DNA from 2 places in the Thermacetogenium phaeum DSM 12270 genome. Region 2 is predicted to be linked to the other one. Evidence: riboswitches for the same ligand, from Rfam matches in the RefSeq annotation. Region 2 holds a riboswitch; the other holds the start of a gene.

Region 1 (7,598 bases), 390 kb from region 2:
TTATGCGGTAGCCCGCATCGGGTGTTTTTTAAACGGCTGCTGCTACGGTCGACCCACCGACCTACCCTGGGGTGTGGTTTTCCCGGTGGTAGACGGGTTGCGGCGCCACCCCACGCAGCTCTATTCCGTTCTGGCGGGACTCCTGATCTTTGCCTTTCTGGAATGGAAAACCCGCAAGGGTATCCGCTTTCAGGGGCAGATTTTTTCCCTTTTTCTCATTCTTTACGGCCTTTTAAGGGCCGGAATTGAGCTTCTGCGCGAGAACGCCCAGATCACCGGCGGCCCGGCAACGGCATCTCTAGCGGCTTTAGCCCTGGCGGCGGCAGGTGCTGTCTTCTATTTCGTTTTGAAAAGGCTGCCCCGCGAAGGCTGTGCCGCCCGAAGGGGAGGCAGCTAGAATGAACCGGCCGCGGCAGCATGATCATAAGATACCGCGGCGGGAGGATTTCTTATCTGCGAGTGATTAAGGAGCTGTTGCTGTACGGCCGATCGGATGGAGGGAATACCCGGTGCTCGGTGTGCTTTTGACGCAGTCGGTTCGTTATGAAAACATCCTTCCCCTTACCTCAACCTGTAATCTCCGCTGCCTTTTCTGCAGCAATGCCCAAAATCCCCCGGGGGTTGAGGTTTTTTCCATTCCTCCTCTCCCCCTGCCTCTGGTCAGGAGATTGATTCCCCTCTTAAACCCGCACCGCAAGATCATCATCGGGGAGGCCGCTTCCCGGATCAGTGAAGGCGAGCCTCTGACGCATCCGGAGTTTTGGAAGATCATGGAGCTGGTACGCAAATATTATCCGCGCACACCTGTACAGATTACCACGAACGGAAAACTGCTCAACCGTGTCGGGGTCGAACGGCTTTCTGAACTGCAGCCCGTAGTGGTCAACCTTTCGCTGAACAGCGCCACACCATCAGGTAGGCGGATCTTGATGGGTGATGATTCTGGTAGCGTTCTGGCCGCGGCATCCTGGATGGCCGAACTGGGGATGCCCTATCACGGGAGCATTGTCGCCTGCCCGCAACTGGTGGGGTGGGAAGACATCAGAAGAAGCTGGCGTTTTCTCCGGGATAACGGGGCGAGGACGGTGCGCATCTTTCTCCCCGGTTTCACAAGATACGCTCCCCGCTTCCTTCGCTTCCCGCCGCAGGAGATGTACCGCCGGCTACAGGAGTTCGTGGAGGAAGAGGCCGCCCTCTCGGCAACACCCCTCATCATGGAGCCCGCTCCAGTGGGGGGAGATGCAGAACCCTTCAGAGCTGAGGTGGAAGGGGTCATTCCGGGATCGCCTGCCGCCGCTGCTGGTATAAGAAGAGGGGATGTGATAAAGAGGGTGCGCGGTAAGGATGTGCGCTCCCGGGTTGAGGCTTACAGGCTGCTCGAACGGTTGAGGTGCCCCGTCCTCGACATCGAGGGCAGGGGGCGGGTTTCTTTTCGGAAAGGGAGGGGGGAAGCGCCGGGAGTCGTTATGAATTACGACATCGATAGGGATCTGGTCAAAAGGCTTGCCGGTGCGATCGCGAACAACCGGGCCGGGAATGCGCTCTTGCTGGCCTCAGTATGGGGCAGGCCGCGCCTGGAAAGCATCCTTCCGGAGTTGTGCCGTTCCGGGGCGCAGGTGCAGATCCGCGCCGTTCCCAGCGTCATTTTTGGGGGGTCTATCGCCTCTGCGGGGCTCCTTACCCTCTCCGATTTTCGAAGGGCGCTCAACAGGGTTGTCGAGGAGGAGGGCGATGTTTTCGATCTCGTGCTGCTACCCGGTATTGCCTTTGACCGGTGGGGAAGAGACCTCCTCGGGCGCCCCTGGTGGGAACTGCGGCGTTGCACCAGAGGGAAGGTAGATATTGTCACCTGAAAGGCAGGGAAGTGGAAGGCCTTCCCCCTCATTTTTGGGAAAGGCCTTCCTTCGTTAAAGATAATCGATTTGGTTAAGCCGGACTCCTGAATTTTCCGGTGTTGCTACTTGTAGAAGACGTGGTTGCCGATTCTTCTCACGTAGGTGAGGGTGGAGAAGAACTCTCCGTAGGCCTTGTCCGGATTGAAGAAGAAGAGCGCTCCGTCTACCGGGTCCCACCCGGCGATGGCCGCCTCTGCAGCCCGGATGCACATGGGGTCCGGTGTGATGTAGATCGTGCCGTTCATCACCGGTTCGAACTGCCAGGGCTCGTAGATGACCCCGGTAATGGTGTTGGGGAATCTGGGGTCGGCCACCCTGTTGAGCACGACGGCGCCGACGGCGACCTGTCCTTCGAAGATCTCTCCGGCGGCCTCAGCCGTGATCAGCTGGGCGAGCAGGTAGGCCTCCTGCTGCGAGACGCTGTAGCTGCCACGGGAGGGCGGGTTCGTTTGCGTTTGGCCCGACCGGCTTCCCGGAATCAGGATGGTCTGACCCGGGTAGATCTCCGTGGAGTAGAGGCCGTTGGCCGCCATCAGCGCTTCAACCGTTGTACCGTAGGCCCGGGCGATCAGATAGAGGCTGTCCCCATATTGAACGGTGTACGAGGTCCCGGAGGGCGTGCTGCCACCGCCGTTTCCGGGGATGGTGAGAACCTGTCCCGGGTAGATCTCCGTCGTCCGGAGATTGTTGAGAGACATTATCTCCTCCACCGTTGTCCCGTAGGAGACGGCGATCAGGTAAAGGGTATCCCCGCTCTTCACCGTGTATTGAAAAGTGGACCCGCTGCCCGGTGGTACGCTGCTGCCGTCATCCCCCGATTCCGGCAGGGTGAGAACCTGTCCCACTTCGAGATGTGTTGTTTTTAAGTTGTTGAGGGAGATGATGGCATCGACGCTGGTGCCGTGATCCCTGGCGATCAGGTAAAGGGTATCCCCCTTCTTGACGGTGTAGGCTTTTCCGGGTTTGGCTGCCGTCACAGGCGGGAGCAGGATGACCTGCCCTGGGTAGATGCTGTCAGTCTTCAGGTTGTTGAGAGACATCAGGGCGTCGACACTGGTGCCGTGAGCTTTGGCGATCAGGTAAAGGGTATCCCCGCTTTTGACCGTGTACCGGTCGGGGATGACGATGATCTGTTCGGGTTCGATGTAGGTGCCGGAAAGGTTATTGGCCCGCATCAGATCAGATGGGGTGAGTCCGTAATCGCGGGAAATCAGGTAGAGGGTATCGCCTGGCTCGACGATGTGGTAGTCGGCGGCATGTCCGACGCCGGCAAAGGAGAGAACACCCAAACCCAAACCGACTAATGACAACAGCAGCTTGCGCAACGATACTCTCAAAAGCTCTTCCTCCCTTTCTTTGCCTCCGGGGTAAGCTGATGGGTTCGGTTGAAAGGTTGTCCCTACGCTACCGGACTAGCAAGCTTCCGGCAGCGATTCACCCCTGGGCACGCCGTGCAGGCGTTGCCCGAAAACGGTTCCCCCGTACCGCACTTTGCTCCCAGTTTTGTTTTTTTGTGCGGATTCGGCATATTTTTTTGTAATTGTGGCATTGTTTACATAATAAATCAAGCGGTAATATTAACCAGTTAACTGATCGGAAATACTTTGCAGGTTTTTTCATCATTCCAGGAGGTTTTTTCGTTTCCCTGTCGAATAGACTTCTTAAAGAAAATAGGGTTAAGCTCCGAAATTCCCAATAGCTTTCCCGATCTGCTCCCTTGAGCGGGTCGGAAAAGAGGTTGTGAGCGGAAGACTTTATAATGCCCTGCCGTTAACGGAGACGGTTGTTCCCTGTTGTCAGGATGATGATCCTGGCAACAGGTTATTTAAAGCAAAGAGAAGGGAGGGGGATCAGATGTCTGAAGCCTGCTGTGCGGAACCTGCCGGGGATGCCCAGAAGGAAAAGGAACTGCAGCAGCTTTTTGAGAAGTGGCGTGGTGTGAAAGGGGCTCTTATTCCGATCCTGCAGGGAGCACAGAGCATTTACGGATACCTGCCGAAAGAGGTGCTTCTGCGGATAGCCAAGGAGTTGAAGCTGCCTCCAAGCCGGGTATTTGGGGTCGCTACTTTTTATGCCCAGTTTCACCTCAGCCCGCGCGGGCGCAACATTGTCAGGGTTTGTCTTGGTACGGCCTGCCATGTGCGCGGCGGGGCCAGGATTTTTGAGCAGATGCAGAAAGAGCTCGGCGTCGGCAATGGGGAAACGACTCCGGATCTGCGCTTTACGCTGGAGACCGTTGCCTGTTTGGGCTGCTGTGGTTTGTCTCCGGTCATCATGGTCAACGACGATACTCATGGGCGCCTGACTCCGGACAAGTTGAAGGGTATTGTCGAGCGGTATCAATAGTTTTTCAACCTCTTAACTCGCGAAGGGAGGTGAAGACACCAGGTTCCGCCATGATCCTGATGGGGTCGTGGAGGTCGGCGTTTGCCGGTTGAGACCGGGTGCGGCACTATGAAGCTGAAAAGCAGGGAAGAACTGATTAAGTATCGTGAGGAAGCCAAAAAACAGATGCTGGAACGGAGTATGGAGAAGACCAGCATCTTCGTCGGAATGGGAACCTGTGGTATTGCGGCGGGGGCGCGCGAGGTAATGGCGGCGATTCTCGAGGAGGTCAACAAGCGCAACCTGCAGGTTAATGTCATTCAAACGGGCTGTATAGGGATGTGTGAACAGGAACCGCTGGTAGACGTACAGCGGCCCGGAGAGGATCGCATCACCTACAGGAAGGTCAGGCCGTCGGATGTGCCGAGGATCATCGTCGGCCACGTTATGCACGGAAAGATCGTCGAAGACCTGGCAATAGCCCGCTTTGAAGAGATCTAGCGGATTTTCTGAGGAAGGAGGGATTGAGGTGCACTTGGTCAGAGCCCATGTTCTGGTTTGTGGGGGTACGAATTGTACTTCTTCGGGTTCCCAGCAGGTTCGGGAAGCCTTCAAAAGGGAGCTCGAAAAAAACAAACTGGAACAGGAAGTTAAACTTGTTGAGACCGATTGCCACGAATTCTGTGAGACGGGCCCTCTGGTGATCGTTTATCCTGAAGGTACCTTTTACGTCAGGGTGACACCAGAAGATGTTCCGGAAATCGTAAGCGAACACTTGATAAACGGCCGTGTTGTCAAACGCCTGCTTTACAAGGCTCCTGTTGACGAGACCCGAATTCCGACCTACAAGCAGCTGGATTTTTACAAAAAGCAGTGCCGTGTTGCCCTGCGGAACTGCGGCTCAATCGATCCGGAGAAAATTCAGGAGTACATTGCCAGAGGGGGCTATGAATCTTTAGAAAAAGCGATTTTTGAGATGACTCCGGAACAGGTGATCGAAGAGGTTAAGCGTTCCGGGCTGCGCGGCCGTGGAGGTGGTGGTTTCCCCACCGGTTTGAAGTGGGAGTTCTGCCGCCGTTCGCCGGGGGACCTCAAATACCTGATCTGCAATGCCGACGAGGGTGACCCCGGTGCCTTTATGGATCGCAGCGTTCTGGAGGGCGACCCCCACAGCTTGATCGAGGGGATGGCGATTGCCGCCTATGCCATTGGGTGCCGGGAGGGCTACATCTACTGCCGTGCCGAATACCCGCTGGCCATCAAGCGGTTGAAGATCGCCATTGCCCAGGCGGAAGAGCTCGGTTTGCTGGGGGAAAACATCCTGGGAACGGATTTCACCTTCAACCTGCACATCAAAGAAGGGGCCGGAGCGTTTGTTTGCGGCGAGGAAACGGCTCTGATGGCTTCCATCGAGGGCAAGCGGGGGATGCCCCGGGTAAGGCCGCCTTTCCCGGCGCAGCGCGGTTTGTTTAACAAGCCGTCCAACATCAACAACGTGGAGACCTATGCCAATGTGCCGGTGATCATCGCCAGGGGGGCAGATTGGTTCGCCGCCATGGGCACCGAAAAGAGCAAAGGGACCAAGGTGTTCGCCCTGACCGGGAAGGTGAACAACACCGGTCTTGTCGAGGTGCCGATGGGAATTACCTTAAGGGAAATCATCTTCGAAATCGGCGGCGGTATAGTTGGGGGCAAAAAGTATAAGGGTGTCCAGATCGGAGGGCCTTCGGGTGGCTGCATACCTGCCGAACTGATGGATACACCCGTTGACTACGAGTCGCTGATCCAGGCGGGAGCCATGATGGGTTCCGGCGGCCTCGTCGTCATGGACGAGACGACCTGCATGGTCGACCTGGCTCGCTTCTTCCTGAACTTCACTCAGGCTGAGTCCTGCGGGAAGTGTACCCCCTGCCGGGAGGGAACGAAGCGGATGCTGGAGATCCTCACCCGCATCTGCAACGGTGAAGGGGTTCCCGAGGATATCGAGACCCTGGAACGGCTGGGACGGGTGATCAAATCCACTGCCCTCTGCGGTCTCGGAAACACCGCACCCAACCCGGTGCTTTCCACACTGCGTTACTTCCGGCATGAGTACGAAGCCCACATTTTCGACAAACGGTGCCCGGCCCATGTCTGTACCGCACTGCTGGTATTCAGTATTGATGAGGAAAAGTGCATCGGCTGCGGGCGCTGCCTGAGAGCCTGCCCGGTTGGTGCAATTTCCGGCGCAAAGAAAGAGCCCCATAAGATCGATCCTGAGAAGTGCATCAAGTGCGGCACCTGCTTTGAGAAGTGTAATCAGGGCGCCGTTTTACGACTGTAAGGTATCATAGGGGAAAAGGAGTGTGAGAAAAGTGGCTCTTGTTACCGTCACCATTGACGGACAGACGGTACAGGTCCCGGAGGGCACAACGGTATTGGAAGCCGCCCAGTCCATCGGGATTAAAATCCCGGCCTTGTGCCATGACCCGGACCTGACTCCGGTTGGGGCGTGTCGGCTCTGCGTCGTAGAGATAGAAAATATGCGCAATCTCCCCGCTTCCTGTGTGACGACGTGCACCGATGGCATGGTGATAAGGACGAATACACCCCAGATCAGAGAAGCGCGCAAGACAATACTGGAGCTCCTTATTGCCAATCACCCCCTGGATTGCCTGACCTGTGAAAAAAGCGGGGACTGCCTGCTTCAGGAGTATTGCTACGAGTACGGTGTGACCGGGGATATCTTCGGGGGGGAGAAGCACAGCTACCCCCTTGAAGACAGCAACCCCTTTTACATCCGCGACATGAATAAGTGCATCGTTTGCGGCCGTTGCATCCGGGCCTGTGAGGAGATCGTGGGGAGAAGCGTCCTGGATTTTGCCTACCGCGGTTTTAGGACCAAACCGGCACCATTTATGGATACCCCCATGATCGATTCCGACTGCGTTTACTGCGGCAGCTGCGTCGCCGTTTGCCCGGTCGGTGCCCTGACCGAGAAAGGGATGATCGGAAAGGGCCGCAGGTGGGAGGTCCAGAAGGTGAAGACGGTTTGCCCGTACTGCGGCACCGGCTGCACCATTGACCTCAACGTCAAGGACGGCAGGGTTATCGGGGTGACCGGCAACCCTGAAGGGGATGTCAACGGGCGCTTCCTGTGCGTCAAGGGGCGTTTCGGCTATCAGTTCATCCACAGCGAAGACCGTTTGCGAACACCCCTCATCAAGAGGAACGGAAAATTCGAAGAGGCGACGTGGGACGAGGCTATCAACCTCGTTGCTGCCAAGCTGAAAGAGACAAAGGATATGTACGGCCCCGACAGCATAGCTGTTCTCAGTTCGGCCCGCTGCACCAACGAGGAGAACTACCTGTTAAGCAAGTTCACAAGAGCGGTGATCG
Region 2 (7,598 bases):
TGACGTGACCTTGAGCATCGGGGACGCCATCCGCCCCGGTTCTATTGCTGATTCCCTTGATGCCGCCCAGATGAAGGGATTAATTGTTGCCGGGGAACTGGTGGCCCGGGCACTGGAGGCGGGTGTCCAGGTGATGGTGGAAGGCCCCGGGCATGTGCCGCTTGACCATGTTGAGGCAACCATGAAGCTGCAGAAGAGTCTCTGCCATAATGTACCGTATTACATCCTAGGGACACTGGCTACCGATGTTGCCGCCGGTTATGACCATATTGCTGCTGCCATCGGCGGTGCCCTTGCCGGTATGGTTGGAGCTAATTTTCTCTGTTATGTAACCCCTGCTGAGCACCTTGGGCTGCCCACGGAGGAGGACGTGAGAGCAGGTGTGATCGCCACCAGGATAGCTGCTCACGCGGCCGACCTGGCAAATGGGAACAGGGCAGCCTGGGAGCGGGACCTGGAGATGGCCCGCGCCCGGGTGAGGGGTGATGTGGAGAAACAGATCAAACTGGCGATTGATCCGGAGACAGCCAGGACAGCCCTCGGTGGCGCCGATGGTGACTACCGGTGTGCTGCCTGCGGTGAAAACTGCGCCGCTTGTGTGGCTGCCGGTTTTTTTGGGATTTCTTGAGGTTCATACCTTAATAATTCGGTTTCGGGATGTTGTGGTAGTGGGATTGCGGCTTGAAGATGTGGCTGCAGGATTATTTCCGTCAGCCCGGAGTGGAGAAAGAAGTTCGCGATGAGCATTGTAGAGGGCGCCGCTGCAGTGATCGGGAAAATGATGACCTTTGAAGAATGCGGGGGTGTCAGGAACAAGTCGCTGGTGTAGCAGGTATGAAGCCCGGTCCTTTTGTCCATGATCCCCGGGCCACTTTCCCCCAGTATCTGGAGGACCTGGCCACCGCCTACTGGTATTCGGAGCTTCTCTTTACTGCTGTTGAAGTGGGTATCTTCACAATCCTGGCGGAAGGGGGCCTGACCGCTTCTGAACTGGCGTCCCGGCTGGGGATTGATCGCCTTGCGGCAAAGCGCTTCCTGAGAGCGGGATGGGCACAAGTGCACCATCCCGCTCGTGGTTTTGGAGAGCACTTTTTTGTGGTTGATTTATTGTCGAGTATGACAGAGAATCTTGCGGCCGGCTGTAATGTGGCATATCATAGAAAAGTCGAAGGGTTTAAACAGACGCATTTACGATGCGGTCCCGCGTGCAAGGGTTATGAACTGTGAATTGAAGGAGCAAGGGAGAAGATTCCGTTGAGGATCTGGATTCTGATGTTTTAATGTCAGACATGCTATTACCGATCGGTCCGGTGGATCGGTGATTATGCATCCCTGGTGTTCACTTGGAACCTTATTAAGGGTGTGAGCGGATGAATAAAACCTCATCTGGTTTGCTGACAAGACTGCGCTTTCTTTTAGCCCTTGCGGCTGGGCGTTTTGTCTCCTTCCTCTGCCGCCTTTGCGGCTGGCCGGGAACCTCCCTGCCGGGCGCAGTGGCCTTGAGATTCTTCCCGCATCTTGTTTCCTTCCTGGCCCCTGCTTACGAAAAGGTTATTGCTGTGACCGGCACCAACGGAAAGACCACGACGGCAAACCTCCTGGCCCACATCCTGCGTTCCTCGGGCCGTACAGCGGCGAATAATGCCGAGGGTGCCAATATGCTGCCCGGGGTGGCGACGGCCATGATCAGGGACTGCACCCTGGCCGGCAGGCCGCGCAGCAGGGTCGCCCTCCTGGAGGTGGATGAGGGGAGTGTGGGGAAGGTTTTTCCCGCCGCCGAACCGGATCTGGTGCTGGTTACCAACTACTTCCGGGACCAGCTCGACCGTTACGAGGAGCTGGAGCGCACCATTGCCCTCCTGCGCCGCACCCTGGACGGGCTCCCGCAGCCGTCCCTGCTCCTCAACGCCGACGATCCCCTGACGGCGGCTGTGGGGTATGGGCGGGAAAAGGTGAGCTATTACGGTATAGGCGCCGCTGACGCCCGGCTCACGGGCGCGTGGGAGGGAGTGTCTGGGGAGCTGGAGGAGGTCAAAGAGAGCGGCTACTGCCCCCGGTGTGGGGAAGCCCTTTCTTACCGCTGCTACTATTACGGGCAGCTCGGTGATTACTACTGCCCGCGGTGTGACTTCAGACGGCCGGAGCTGCGGTTCACCGCTGAAAGGGTGCGCTCTGATGAGTGTTTGACCTTTGATCTGGTGGCGCGCCCCGAAGACCTTGGCGGTGAGTATCCTGCCGGGGATGAAGCAGGAAGGGGAGGCCGCCGCACCCTCCAGGCTCCTCTCCGCGGCTTCTACAACACATACAACGTTCTGGCGGCGACGGCAGCGGCTCTGATGTGCGGGGTGTCGGTCGATGAAGTCAAAAGATCGCTCCTCGACTACAAGACTGCCACCGGCAGGATGGAGGAATTCATCTTTCGGGGGCGCCCCTGCGTCCTGGCTCTGATTAAAAACCCCACCGGAGCGAACGAGGTTTTGAAAACGATTCTGGGGACGGAAAAGAAAAAGGCGCTGGTGATCGCAGTCAATGACCTGGCGGCAGACGGGAGGGATGTCTCCTGGCTCTGGGATGCAGGTTTTGCCGTGCTCGGAGATCCCCGTATTAAGAAGATCGTTTGCTCCGGGCGCCGGGCGGGGGACATGGCCGTCTGCCTGAAGTATGCCGGGGTTCCTTTGGAGAGGCTCGTCATCGCTCCGGAGCCGCAGGAGAGCCTGCGGCTCCTCGGGGATCAGGATGCGGAAGAGCTTTACATCCTGGCGACGTATACCAGACTTTTCGACTATGCGCGGCTGCTGCGGCTGCTGGGAGAGGTGGTGGAAAAGGGTGCGCCTCAAGGTATGCCATCTTTACCCTGACCTTCTCAACCTCTACGGTGATCGGGGGAATGTGCTGATCATCTGCCGTCGTGCCGAATGGCGCGGTATCGATGTGGAGCTGGACCGGATTTCTCTAGGCGACCGCGTGAATTTCACGGATTACGACTTTGTTTTTCTGGGAGGAGGGGCCGACCAGGAGCAGGGGCTGGTGAGCAGGGATCTGAAAGAGAAGGGACCTCTGTTGCGGGAGGCCGTCGAGCAGGGCGTTGTTGTCTTGAGTATCTGCGGGGGCTACCAGCTTCTGGGGAGATATTACCGCGCCCGCGATGGCTCGCTGCTGCCCGGTGTGGGCCTCTTTGATGTTCATACCGAAGCCGGGGAGAAGCGGCTGCGGGGGAATATCCTCTTGGAGGTAGAGCCCGCTCTCCTGAAGGAGATGGAGCAGGTGGGCTGCCGCCCCCTGCCAACTCTCGTAGGGTTTGAAAACCACTCCGGGCGCACCTTCCTGGGGGAGGGCGCCAGTCCACTCGGCAGGGTCCTGAAAGGGAAAGGTAACAACGGGAAAGACCGCACAGAGGGAGCCTGTTACAGGAATGCTTTCGGCACTTACCTGCACGGCCCCCTTCTGTCGAAGAATCCCCACTTTGCCGACCTTTTAATTGCCAGGGCGCTCTCCCGCCGCTACGGTGAGGTGCGCCTGGAGCCGCTCGATGACGGTCTGGAGATCTACGCCCACGACGCAGTGAAAAAGCGCCTGCTTTAACACAGGCGCTTATTATTGTCCTCGGACTACTGTTTTAGAACCGATGTCTTGTAGAAACATCCGCGCTTAAGCGGCGGAAAGCAGTTCTCCGGCTAGGAGCGCCGTAGGCACTGAGATCTGCGCCGGGACGCTCAGCTGCAGGGGTGGCTGCCGCTCGGGTGCCTCCTCCTGCTTGTCCCGCTCTCCGGTCCGACGACTGCCGCCGACCCGGCTTGCCTCCGGCGAGTCAGCTGTTCCCCGCTTCTGAGTGCACTGCTGCGGCGTTAAACCCTCAATCGGCGGGAGAACCGTTTTAGGGCGTTTCGTAAGGGATGATCTTGTTCTCCCAGGTGCGGAGGAGAATCTGGTTCCCCTTTCTGCCGAGCAGGTAATTGGGGGCGATAGGTGTTTTTCCGTTGCCGTACGGGGCATTGATGATGTAAGTTGGTACCGCCAGACCTGACGTGTAGCCCCGCAGGTGTTCCATAATCTCCAGTCCTTCTTTCACCGAGGTAATGAAGTGGCTGGTGCCCTTGACGTTCTTGGCATGGAAGATGTAGTAGGGCCGCACCCGGATTTTCAGGAGTTCCTGGTTGAGCTTTTTCATCACGTGGGGATCGTTGTTAACCCCCCGCAGGAGCACGGCCTGATTTCCTAATACCACCCCCGCTTTGACGAGCATGTCGCAGGCTCTCTTGGCCTCCGGTGTCACCTCCAGCGGGTGGTTGAACTGAGTGTTGATGTAGATGGGAGGATACTTCTCCAGGATCCGACAGAGCTCTGGTGTGATCCTCTGCGGAAGCGTCACTGGGGTGCGCGTTCCTAACCGCTTGATCTCGACGTGAGGAATGCTGTGCAGCTCCCTGAGTAGCCAGTCCAGAGTGCGGTTGCTGAGCAGAAGGGCGTCACCGCCGGTGACCAGGACGTCCCGTATCTCTTCGTTGTCGCGCACGTACTGCAGCGCCGCCTCCAGGGTGGCTCTCGTTTGATGACGGTCTTTATTTCCGATGTTGCGCCTCCGCTGGCAGTGGCGGCAAAACATGGCGCACCTGTTGGTGACGTTGATGATCATGCGGTCCGGGTAGCGCCTGGTTACGCCCGGTGCGGGTGAGGTCCACTGCTCGGCCATTGGGTCTTCGCTGCCGTTTTTATCGGTGACTTCCTGAATGCTTGGTATGGACTGCTTCCAGAGCGCTCCATGAGGCTCGTCGGCCATCACCAGGGCTAAGTAGTAAGGTGACAGCGCCCACCGAAACTGCTTGCTGACCTCGGCGATTTCCTCCCTTTCTTCCTTGCTCAGTTCGACGTAGCGGCTTAAGGTCTCTACGTCGGATACCCTGTGGCGCAGCTGCCAGCGCCAGTCGTTCCAGTCATCTTCTCCTGCCTGCAGAGAATCCAAAATGCGCCGGCGCTCCCTTTCGTATTCGTCGATTCTGTCGAATCCGGTAGGTATTTTTCCCTTAACATCCAGATAATCTCTGATTTTCTCCCTCAGCTCAGCAGCTCTTTTTATGGCGAACTGCCTGCGCTCTTCACCGGTAGAGTTGGTGTTCAAGACTTCCGGCTGTTCGAAAGAAATATTCTCGAACCTGATTGCCATGCGTCCACCTTCCTTTCTTTGGTTCTTGTTTTTGACTCCGGTTATGCCTTTCTAACCGAACGGTATCCTTCTTTTGAAACTTTTGAAAATTTAATGTGGTTCTCTCACGACCACGAAAAAGCTCCACTGCGGCAGGGACGTTTGAGGCTTTTCCGGAGTCGATTCACAACTGCCATTCCGCTGAACGGTTCTGTTTCGATTAGCTTTGTGAAATCACGTCAAATTACGCACGGAGGCATCCGGCAAGGAAGGGCGATTTGCAAATATATACCATAGTAGCAAAAAACTGCCCGGAAAGCGCAAGGTGGGCAGTGATTCACGCAAAACCAAACCTGAACTGGCCTTCCTTCCTACGCTTACGAGGTTAGCTGACGGGTTCGGGTCGCAAGGTAACCCTACCCGGCAACTCTGTTAATGCTGCCCATTCGGCGGCACCGCCCGCAGGTGTGCCTCACAGCCTTGCCGAACGTTTCGAGCGCCGGGATTCACCCCAAAAATTGGTTTCCCCGCTTCTCCGAAGAGAATTCAGCGTTACCGGTTTTTTTATTAAATATTATACTATCTGATATAACATGTGTCAATGACAGTTATCTGATATCTGGCCTCTGCTGCCGCCTCCCGCCAGGCAGATGCTTCTTCGCCCTCAGGAGGAAGACCTCCCTTACCAGAACAGAAGCGCATTCGTTTTTGATCATCACCCCTCCTGCCGGCCGCTTTTCTTAAAATGATTAAGCGTCAAAGAGAAATCAGGTCAACCCCTTAGTGTTTGGTAATCGGACGGCCGCTGCCCGTGATTAGTTCAACAGCATCCCGTTAAGACATTGCGCCGTCATCTGCCCGGGTTGCTGCAAGAAGCCCCTTCTTAAATGTTCTTAAAACTGGCACGATAATCCAGCAAGTGTCATACATTATCATTAATAAAAATATCTGCATGTAAAGGGGGATTATGCATGAGCTACCAGCATATGGCGAGAAAAGCCCTGGAATATGACCTGGAGGAAATACGTCTTCTGTCAATGGCCGTCGTTTCCGCTCCGCCTGCGGTCGCTCAACAGCTGTTGGGCGTCATAATGGAAGAGGTGAAGACGGCTCACTTTTGGAATACGCTCCTGGCTTGCTGCTGTGATAGAATGCCGTATTATCCTGATCCTGGATACCAGCCGCCCGGCGATTGCTATCCTTACCAGGAGGGTTCCGATCAAACGAAGGAGGAGGGGTCAAAATGACGGGGGTTTGGCAGGATTATGTGAGGCGCGTTCTCAGGCTCGACGAAGAGGAAGTCGAACTCTGGAGGAGGATAGCCGGGATGGTGCCGGCCGACTGTGGGGCCGTTCTCCAGATGATGATCCAAAGTGAGAGGGAAGAGATGGAGGCCCTGCGGTCACTGCTCAGGGAGGAGGGCGTCTGTGACCCCGATGAGAGGCTGCGGCCTCCGGTCTGCCCGCCTTATCCCGGTTATGATCCCGGGTACAGACCGGGGTACAGGCCCGACTACAAGCACGACCCTGTGCTCGATCCGATACCGTACACTGAGAAGGATAAAGAAGGAAAGTAAATCTAAAGTAAAATTTTAGATGAGGCCGGCAGCGTTTGTGTGCTGCCGGTTGTTTGTTCTTTCCCGGACCTTGCGGCGGGAATGCCGTAGGGGAACTTCCGCCTGAGGTGGGGGCTTTTATAATTCTTTCCTTCGTTGGCTGCGGAAAAAATAGGCTAAAGTTTCCGCCGGTCTTTTTCGATTAATTAAATAAAGATAGAAAATTGGTTCGGAAAGAGGGGAACCGGATGGCAGGAATCAACCGGGTAAGCGGTCTGGCATCGGGATTGGATGTCGACCAAATCGTCTCCGATCTGATGAAGGCGCAGAGGATGCGCCTGGATAAGGTAATTCAGGACAGGCAGATCTGGCAGTGGAAGCAGGAGGACTACCGGTCGCTCAACGCCAGCCTCTTGAGCCTGCGGAACGTGGTCTCTAACCTCAGGCTGCAGAGCAGCTTCTTGGCTAAGAAGGCGACATCAAGCGATGAGGGCATCGTGACGGCTGCGGCGGGAGGTAATGCTGTTTCTACCAGCTATCTGGTAAAAGTTGAGAGTTTGGCTACTATAGCCACTAATGCCAGCGCTGCCGCGATAACCAAAGAGGGGTTTGTTATTGATCCCGATGCTCCTCTGGCTTCACAGGAGAGTAAGTTCGCGAACAGTTTTGGCTGGGATACAGACCACACATTTTCATTCACCATTAACGGACAGACATTTACCTTTGACGGTGATACCGACTCTTTGAATAAAGTGATCGCAACGGTTAATGCCAATAAGGCAGCAGGTGTCAGCATGTTTTACGATGCTACTACGGATAGGATCGCCATTTCCACCATCAAGACGGGGGATAACCAGGAGGGGGCAGAGATACAGGTAGAAGACGTAACAGGTTCTTTTATGA

Evidence for each region. Region 2 has a riboswitch for cyclic di-AMP ahead of eam (glutamate 2,3-aminomutase). Riboswitches for the same ligand answer to the same signal wherever they lie in the genome.
Region 1: another riboswitch for cyclic di-AMP. It lies ahead of TPH_RS09185 (LysM peptidoglycan-binding domain-containing protein); the one in region 2 lies ahead of eam (glutamate 2,3-aminomutase).

The regions. Positions count from the first base shown of each region.
Region 1 is NC_018870.1:1,860,827-1,868,424, reverse strand. It holds gene lgt (prolipoprotein diacylglyceryl transferase) at 1-397, shown strand, start outside; gene TPH_RS09190 (radical SAM protein) at 510-1,853, shown strand; gene TPH_RS09185 (LysM peptidoglycan-binding domain-containing protein) at 1,958-3,232, opposite strand; cyclic di-AMP (ydaO/yuaA leader) riboswitch at 3,237-3,432, opposite strand; gene nuoE (NADH-quinone oxidoreductase subunit NuoE) at 3,636-4,241, shown strand; gene TPH_RS09175 ((2Fe-2S) ferredoxin domain-containing protein) at 4,323-4,721, shown strand; gene nuoF (NADH-quinone oxidoreductase subunit NuoF) at 4,750-6,543, shown strand; gene fdhF (formate dehydrogenase subunit alpha) at 6,575-7,598, shown strand, end outside.
Region 2 is NC_018870.1:2,255,021-2,262,618, reverse strand. It holds gene bzaB (B12 lower ligand biosynthesis ThiC-like protein BzaB) at 1-628, shown strand, start outside; gene TPH_RS16315 (methyltransferase family protein) at 835-1,227, shown strand; gene TPH_RS11050 (MurT ligase domain-containing protein) at 1,371-2,858, shown strand; gene TPH_RS11045 (type 1 glutamine amidotransferase) at 2,827-3,582, shown strand; gene eam (glutamate 2,3-aminomutase) at 3,875-5,161, opposite strand; cyclic di-AMP (ydaO/yuaA leader) riboswitch at 5,500-5,702, opposite strand; gene TPH_RS11035 (hypothetical protein) at 6,112-6,387, shown strand; gene TPH_RS11030 (hypothetical protein) at 6,384-6,716, shown strand; gene fliD (flagellar filament capping protein FliD) at 6,944-7,598, shown strand, end outside.